2 regions of the Caproicibacterium sp. BJN0003 genome follow, and region 2 is predicted to be linked to the other one. Evidence: predicted binding sites of a transcription regulator. Region 2 holds the regulator's gene; the other holds the start of a gene.
What was found. Region 2 encodes HrcA, which represses chaperone genes, less so after heat shock. Its sites were predicted from a motif close to TGTTAGCACTCNNNNNNNNNGAGTGCTAACA; they were not measured.

Region 1 (4,623 bases), 680 kb from region 2:
GCCTTTTGAAATTGATAACGATTTCGATAATATTGTTCAAATTAAGGTCGTCGGTGTCGGCGGCGGCGGCGGAAATGCAGTTGATCGAATGGTCAACTCCGGCGTACAGGGCGTTGAATTTATCACAGTGAATACGGATAAGCAGGCGCTCTATCGTTCAAAGGCCACTCAGAAGATTCAAATCGGCGAAAAGGTTACGCACGGAAAAGGTGCAGGCAGCAAGCCGGAAATCGGCAGCAAAGCTGCGGATGAAAGTCGCGAGGCAATTTCTGCTGCAATTCGCGGCAGTGATATGGTCTTTATTACTGCTGGTATGGGCGGCGGTACCGGTACCGGTGCTGCACCGATCGTAGCTGAAATTGCAAGAGACATGGGGATTCTTACGATTGGAATCGTCACAAAACCTTTTGCTTTTGAAGGAAAGGTTCGGATGGCTCAGGCCGATGAAGGAATTGCCAATCTGAAAGAGCACGTCGATTCTTTGGTCGTGATCCCAAATGAGCGCTTGAAATTGGTTTCTGAACAGCGTATTACATTGCTTAACGCATTTGCAGTTGCAGATGATGTTTTGCGTCAGGGCGTTCAGAGTATTTCTGATTTGATTAAGTTGCCGGGTCTTGTCAACCTTGATTTTGCTGATGTTACTTCTGTTATGAAAGATGCCGGCTATGCACATATGGGCGTTGGCCATGCTTCTGGTAAAGATAAGGCTGAGACTGCTGCCAGTATGGCAATTTCCAGTCCGCTGTTGGAAACCTCTATTGCTGGGGCAAAGGGCGTTATTATTAATATTACTTCCTCTCCGGATATTGGTTTGGATGAGATTGAGACTGCATCTTCCATGATCTCTGAGCAGGCACATAAGGATGCCAATATTATTTGGGGCGCTGCTTTTGATGAGAATATGGATGATGAGATGACTGTAACAGTCGTTGCAACCGGCTTTGCAACCCATGATGGTTCTGATCCGGATGCTGATTTGGACATTGATATTCCACCTATGGCAGCCTCTTCTGCAAGACGTCAGCAGCAGGCAGCAGCATCTGCTGCTCCTCGCAGCACTGGAAGAGCGGTTGATAAAGCACCGAGTTCTTCTGAAGAAGACGATGATTATGTGGATATCATGTCAATCTTCAATCGTAAATAAAAGCTTTTGAGAATCTTTCGGAGACGGGCGCTTTCGCGTCCGTCTCCTTTCTCTATCCTATATTTTAATTTGAATTTTCGAAGAGGAGAGATTATAAAATGGAAAAAATCAGGATTAATGCACAACAAATGGTCAAACTAGCTCCGACTCTTCATGCAGGAGATAATGTGCTTTTAAGCGGTATTATTTATACGGCTCGCGATGCAGCCCATAAGCGGATGATCGATTTGATCAATCAGGGGAAAAAGCTTCCGTTTGAACTTCTGGGGGCGACTATTTATTATGCGGGTGCAACGCCTGCTCCGGAAGGCTTAGCGACTGGTTCCTGTGGACCAACTACCAGCACCAGGATGGATGTCTTTTCTCCACGTCTGCTCGATTTGGGGCTTAAATGTATGATTGGAAAGGGCGGCCGCAGTCCGGAAGTATGCGAAGCAATCTGCCGGAATCAGGCAGTCTATCTTTGTGCAATCGGCGGAGCAGGAGCACTTGCTTGCCGCTGTATCAAAAAGCAAGATGTGATTGCTTTTGATGATTTGGGCTGTGAGAGTATTAAACGTCTAGAAGTAGAAGATTTTCCGCTGATTACAGCAATTGATTGTCATGGCGGGAATCTATTTAAAAGGCCCTAAATGATTTTTGAATTCGTTGTGAGGCGATTGATTTGATCCAGTTTTTAATTCGGCATTTTATTAAAAATTATCAAAATACCTCAGATATGAAGGTTAGAGCAAGCTACGGAAAATTTGCCGGATTAGTGGGCATTTTAACGAATCTGCTGCTCTCTGCTTTAAAGTTTATCGCAGGAACACTTTTTCACAGTATCGCCGTGGTGGCTGATGCTGTCAATAACCTTTCAGATTCCGCATCATCAATCGTAACCTTGGTTGGGTTTAAATTGGCAGAAAAGCCGGCTGATGAGGAGCATCCATTTGGGCATGAGAGAATAGAATACATCAGTGGAATGATTGTTTCTTTTGTTATTTTAGCGTTGGGATTTCAACTGGGACAGGAGTCTGTTTTGAAGATTATTTCTCCGGAACCAGCAGAGATTAGCTTTTTGACGGTTGCTGTTTTGGTTATTTCTATTTTGATAAAGCTGTGGCAGTGTTTATTTTATCGTTCGATGGGGGAGGCAATTTCTTCAGAAGCACTTTTAGCAAATTCTGTAGACAGTCGTAACGATGTAATTTCTACGTCGGCGATTCTTCTTGGAATGGCTCTTACGGCGCTGACTGGATTTAATTTAGATGGCTATATGGGCCTTGTAGTTGCGATTATGGTCTTTTTGACAGGAATTCATCTGATTCGAGATACGAGCAATCCGCTTTTAGGGGTTGCTCCCAGCAAAGAAATGGTCGATGAAATTTATCATCGGATTATGGCATACCCAGGTGTTTTGGGAATGCATGATTTAACAGTGCATAATTATGGCGCCGGAAATATTTTTGCGAGTGTACACTGTGAAGTGGATGCTCGAGCGGATATTATGAAAAGTCATGATATGATCGACAATATTGAAAAAGATCTTCATTCGGAAATGGGGATTCAGCTAGTGATCCATATGGACCCTATCGTGACGAACGATGAGAGGACCAACCAGCTGAAAGAGCGCGTAAAAGACGCTCTGCACTTACTTTCACCAGAGATTACAATGCATGATTTCCGTGTAGTTTGGGGGACAACTCACAGCAATGTACTTTTCGATATTTGTGTCCCATTTGGATTTTCTACAAAAGATGATGTTTTACATGATCAAGTTGTTAAAATGGTTGAGGGACTCGATCCAAAGTATCGAGCCGTGATTACAGTAGATCATAATTATATTCCATCAGATGCACCGGAAGAATAAAAAGCCAAAAAGCAGGCAGCATTTTTTGCTGCCTGCTTTTTTATTTAGGGACCCTCCTTTTTTGCTTTTGGCGTTTATTTAAAGAGGATTGTTACAAAATGGAAAATTCATAATTTATTCATTGAAAAATAAGGAAATTTGCGCTACAATAATTTAGCACTTAAAGGCAAAGAGTGCTAAAATTAAAATAAGCAAGAAGAGGTTGATCGATCATGAAGCAATTCAAGGCAGAATCAAAACGGCTTTTGGATCTGATGATTCATTCTATTTATACGCACAAAGAGATTTTTTTACGAGAGTTAATCAGTAATGCGAGTGATGCCATTGACAAGCTTTATTATAAGACGCTGCAGGATGGCGATACGGGTCTTTCCAGAGACGATTTTGAGATTCGAATTACAGCAGACAAAGAAAATCGTACGCTGACGATTGAAGATAATGGCTGCGGTATGACGAAGGAAGAGCTGGAAAACAATCTGGGCACGATTGCAAAATCCGGTTCGCTTGATTTTAAGAAAAACAATGAAAAATCCGATAATATTGATATTATCGGACAATTTGGTGTTGGATTCTATGCGGCGTTTATGGTTAGCTCTAAAGTAGTGGTAGAGAGCAAGGCTTATGGCAGCGACGAGGCATGGAAATGGGAGAGCAGCGGCGTAGAGGGATATACAGTTGACTCCTGTGAAAAAGAAGGGCGCGGCACAAAAATTACCTTGTATTTGCTGCCCGAGAATTCAGAAGAAGAATCCTATGACCAGTATCTTGACGGATTTACGATTAAACGTCTTGTGAAAAAATACAGCGATTATATTCGCTATCCGATTAAGATGGAGCTCCAGAAGAGCCGTATGAAAGAGAAGCCGGCAGATGCGCCTAAGGATGCCGAACCGGAATACGAGACCTATACGGAGCTCGAGACACTTAATTCCATGGTGCCGATTTGGCGCAAAAATAAAAATGAAGTGACAAACGAAGAGTATGAGCAGTTTTATCGGGATAAATTTTTCGATTATGAAAAGCCGCTCAAGATTATTCGCAGCAGTACCGAAGGAACTGCTACTTATGATGCTCTGCTCTTTATCCCGAGTCACGCGAGCTATGATTATTACAGCAAGAGCTATGAAAAGGGACTGCAGCTTTATTCTAACGGCGTTTTGATTATGGATAAGTGCGCGGATCTGCTGCCGGACTGCTTTAGTTTTGTGCAGGGCCTTGTAGACAGTCAGGATCTGTCACTTAATATTTCGCGTGAGATGCTGCAGCATGACCGTCAGCTAAAATTAATTGAAGGACGCCTTGAGAAAAAGATCAAAGAAGAGTTGCAGAATATGCTCAAGAATGACCGTGAAAATTATGAGAAATTCTTTAAAGCTTTTGGACTGCAGCTAAAATATGGGGTCTATGCGAACTTTGGTCAGCAGAAAGAACTTTTGCAGGATCTGTTGATGTTCTGGTCCAGTAAAGAGAAAAAGATGGTTACACTCGAGGAATATGTTTCCAGAATGAAAGAAGATCAGAAGTATATTTATTATGCTTCCGGAGACAGCGTTGCAAAGGTGGATCTGTTGCCGCAGACAGAAGCGTTAAAAGACAGAGATTATGAGATTTTGTATCTGACTGA
Region 2 (4,623 bases):
CATTAGGGCTTCAGTCCGCAAATTCTAAAGAACTTTCTTTTCTCGGGCGCCGACACACGCCTCAACAGGCTGCTTCCGCCATGGCAGAAGCACGACGCGCCGGAATTCAAAATATTTCTCTTGATTTGATTTTGGCATTTCCGGGACAGACCGACGATTCTTTAAAAGAAAGCATTCGATTCTGCCAAGAAAATGGTGCTTCTCACGTTTCCGCCTATCTTTTGCAAATCGAACCGGGCACGTTGTTTTTTAAAAATCGAAACAGTTTAAATCTTCCCGGAGAAGAAGAAAACTGTGAACGATATCTTCTTGCCTGCCAAGAATTAAAAAATGCAGGTTTTTCCCAATATGAAATTTCGAATTTTGCAAAGCCGGGCTATGAAAGCCGCCACAATTTAAAATACTGGAATCAGGAAGAATATCTTGGGCTTGGTCCTTCTGCTTCTTCCTATTATAATAGAAAACGATTTTACTGGCCGCGTTCTCTGCGGGGATTTCTGATGGGAGAACCACCTATAGAAGAAACCGATCGTGTAATCCCTGCCGGCAGTTTTTCGGAATATGCACTTTTGCGTCTGCGCCTCTGCAAAGGACTAACTGAAAAAGATTGTCTGAGCCGCTTTTCTCATGGAATCCCAAGCTCTCTGCGTGAAGCAGCGATTCCTTACCAAAAAGCCGGGCTTTTAACGCAGTCACCTGAATCACTTTCACTGACGCCGCGGGGGTTTTTGGTTTCAAATTCTTTGATCGAAACCTTGCTGGAAGCATTATAAATCTTAAAATAACTTTTCTAAAAAGGGACTGGCAATTTTTTTGCCGGCCCCTTTTTCTAGTTTTTTGTAAAAATTTTTGACAATTCATAATCTCTTTACAAATACCCTATTGACACTGGGGCAAAGTAATGGTACATTTATAAATGTAGTTAGCACTCGATCTTATAGAGTGCTAACTCGTCAAAAGAGGTGATCTTCATGGAACTCAGCCCACGCAAGCAAAAAATTTTAACAGCGGTCATTGAACTTTATACTGAAACCGGTGAACCGGTCGGAAGCAAAGTGCTGTGTGAGATGCTTGAGTTTCCGGTTTCCTCTGCCACTGTGCGCAACGAGATGAGTGAGCTTTCCGCAATGGGTCTTTTGGAACAGCCACACACTTCCGCCGGAAGGGTTCCCAGTGAATCCGGATATCGTTTTTATCTGGACTCTTTAATTGAACCGGAATCCACCACTCCGGATGAGCGGCATTTTATTGATGCTTTGCTTCTCCCCAGCGCCTATGACCCGGAAAAACTTTTGGACGGTGTTTCACGAGCACTTTCTGGAATGACCCGTTTAGCGGCAATTTCCATTACCCCCAGCGGACGGGATGCAGTTGTTCGGGCAGTTCAGTTTGTTCAGACAAGCCGTCGCACCTCAATGGTCATTTTGATGACCAGCAACGGTACCATGCACACACGGGTTTTTCATTGTGAGTTTGATCTTTCCCCTGAAATTTTGCGGGTATTTTTTCGAGTTTTTAATGAAAAGCTTGTAAACATGCCAATTCGCAAAATTACGCCTGCTTTTATCCAATCTTTGGCGGCTTCCATGGGGAATGTCGGTATGCTGATGAGCAGTGCATTGATGGCATTGTTAGAAGTAGCCCGCGAAGCAATGGGAGCTGACGTTCGCATGGATGGAGAAACGAATCTGCTCTATTATCCCGAGGTTGGAGAAGGGGATCTTCGCCGAGTGATGGGATTTTTAGCGCGGCAAGACGAAGTTTACCGCCTGCTGATTGAACCCGGTGACCGGGTTTTGATTGGAAAAGAGATCGGGGTTCCGGCACTTGACAGCATGGCGCTAATTATTTCCCACTATGCAATCAATGGAACGCCTGCCGGAGCAATCGCACTTTTAGGGCCCATGCGTATGAATTACAAGCGCCTTCTCGGGAGTCTTTCGTACCTTTCCGACAGTGTAGGACGAATGCTCACGGAATTAATGAAATTACAATGACTTTAGAGTCAAAAAGATAGGGGGCATCATCTTGAATAAAAAAGAAGACAACCAAGAGAAGCAAAAAGAGAAGCCACAGGAAGAAAAAGCTGAAAAAACTAAGGTGGAAGAAAAGGAACCTGCTGAGTCAAAGCCCGAAGAAAAAGTGGAAAATCCACAGGAGGATCCTGCAAAACTTTTGGAAAAAGCGCAGGCGGAGCTTAAAAAGCAAAAAGACATTCTGCTGCGCACGGCCGCAGAATACGATAACTATCGTAAACGCACCGAACGCGAGAAAGCAACGGCTTATGCCGATGCAACTGCGGCGACGGTTTTGGAATTTCTTCCGGTAGCCGATAACCTGACGCGAGCTCTCAGTCAGAAAGACTGTTCCATAGAAGACCTGCGCAAAGGGATTGAGATGGTTCAAAAGCAAATGGAATCCGCACTTAAAAAGCTTGGAGTTGAACCCATGGGCAAAAAAGGCGATCCATTTGATGCCGAATATCACAATGCCGTTTCTCACATTGAAAGTGACGATCTTGGAGAAAATGTCATTGCAGAAGTTTTTCAGCCCGGTTATAAACTGGGTGACCGTATTGTTCGTCACGCGATGGTTCAGGTTGCCAATTGATTTTGGAAACCCTAGTTTTTCTTTTGTCCTTCCGCATGGATTTCATGCAGATTTAAATAAAACATTTACACCGAAACATTGATTTGGAGGTAACAAATATGAGTAAAACAATTGGTATTGATTTAGGCACTACAAACTCCTGTGTTGCAGTTATTGAAGGCGGTGAGCCAGTCGTCATCGCAAATGCCGAAGGCGGACGTACAACCCCTTCCGTTGTCGGCTTTAAAAAAGACGGCGAGCGCATGGTCGGCGCAACCGCAAAACGTCAAGCTGTTGCGAATCCGGAGCGCACCGTTTCTTCTATTAAGCGCCACATGGGCACCGACTACAAAGTAAAAATTGATGATAAACAGTATACCCCTCAGGAAATCAGCGCAATGATTCTGCAAAAGCTGAAGGCTGATGCCGAAGCTTATCTTGGCCAGCCGGTCACCAGCGCAGTTATCACCGTTCCTGCATATTTTAGTGATGCACAGCGTCAGGCTACAAAAGATGCCGGCAAAATTGCAGGCCTCGATGTAAAACGTATCATCAACGAGCCAACCGCAGCAGCGCTTTCTTATGGCGTTGATAAAGGGCAGGAACAAAAGATCATGGTTTACGACCTCGGCGGCGGCACTTTTGATGTCTCTATCATCGAAATGGGTGACGGCGTTCAGGAAGTTCTCGCAACTGCTGGTGATACTCACCTCGGCGGCGATGACTTCGATAGCCGTGTCATTGATTGGATGCTCAAAGGCTTTAAAGCAGAAAACGGCATCGATCTCTCCAACGATAAGATGGCAATGCAGCGCTTAAAGGAAGCTGCTGAAAAAGCAAAGATTGATCTTTCCGGCATGACCACCACCCAGATCAACCTCCCCTTTATCACAGCAGATGCAAACGGCCCGAAACATTTGGATATGACGCTCACAAAAGCAAAATTTGATGAACTCACTTCCGATCTGGTCGAGCGCACCATGGGCCCTGTTAATCAGGCAATGAAGGACGCCGGACTTTCCTTCAACGATATTAATAAGATTTTGTTGGTCGGTGGTTCCACTCGTATGCCGGCTGTTCAGGAAGCTGTTAAAAAGGTGAGCGGCAAAGAGCCATTTAAGGGCATCAACCCCGATGAATGTGTTGCAATTGGCGCTGCTATTCAGGCCGGTGTTCTGGGCGGCGAAGTCGAAGGTCTGCTACTTTTGGATGTTACCCCGCTTTCTCTTGGCGTTGAAACCATGGGCGGCGTTATGACAAAGGTAATTGACCGCAACACAACGATCCCGACCAAAAAGAGTCAGATTTTCTCTACTGCTGCAGATGGTCAGACACAGGTTGAAGTCAATGTTCTGCAGGGCGAACGCGATTTTGCCCGCGACAACAAACAGCTTGGCCTCTTCAAACTGGATGGTATTGCTCCGGCTCCGCGTGGAATTCCTCAGATCGAAGTCGCCTTTGATATTGATGCCAACGGCATTGTAAATGTCTCCGCAAAAGATCTTGCGACCGGCAAGGAACAGCATATTACGATTTCTTCTTCCTCCAATATGAGCAAAGATGATATCAATAAGGCTGTAAAAGATGCTGAGAAATATGCAGAGGAAGACAAGAAGCACCGCGAGGTTGTCGATGCAAAGAACAATGCAGAGCAGATGGTCTATGCCGCTGAAAAGCTTATAAAAGACAGTGGCGACAAAATGGACAGCAATGATAAGACAGAACTTGAAAGCAAGATCGCCGCTCTGAAAGAATCTTCCAGCAAAGACGATACTGCAGATATGAAGACAAAATCTGACGAACTGCAGAAGGTGCTGTTCTCCATCAGCGAAAAGCTCTACAAAAATGCTGCTCCACAAGGTGGCGCTGCTGGTGCTGCCCCGCAAGGCGGCGCACAGCCAAATGCACCTCATCAGGATACAAACGGCAACACCGTTTATGATGCAGACTATAAAGATGTAGACGACAACAAAGACAAGAAATAATTTTGGAAGAGAAAGCACAGAACAATCGGATTCTCTGAAAAAATTTGTG

Region 1: htpG (molecular chaperone HtpG) is a predicted target of HrcA. The motif match lies at 3,151-3,181, and genes of this name have one in related genera.

Annotation. Positions count from the first base shown of each region.
Region 1 is NZ_CP111108.1:544,850-549,472, forward strand. Features, by position in the region: gene ftsZ (cell division protein FtsZ) at 1-1,147, shown strand, start outside; gene OP489_RS02660 (FumA C-terminus/TtdB family hydratase beta subunit) at 1,246-1,779, shown strand; gene OP489_RS02665 (cation diffusion facilitator family transporter) at 1,812-2,999, shown strand; gene htpG (molecular chaperone HtpG) at 3,212-4,623, shown strand, end outside.
Region 2 is NZ_CP111108.1:2,319,661-2,324,283, forward strand. Features, by position in the region: gene hemW (radical SAM family heme chaperone HemW) at 1-773, shown strand, start outside; gene hrcA (heat-inducible transcriptional repressor HrcA) at 972-1,997, shown strand; gene grpE (nucleotide exchange factor GrpE) at 2,029-2,610, shown strand; gene dnaK (molecular chaperone DnaK) at 2,709-4,574, shown strand.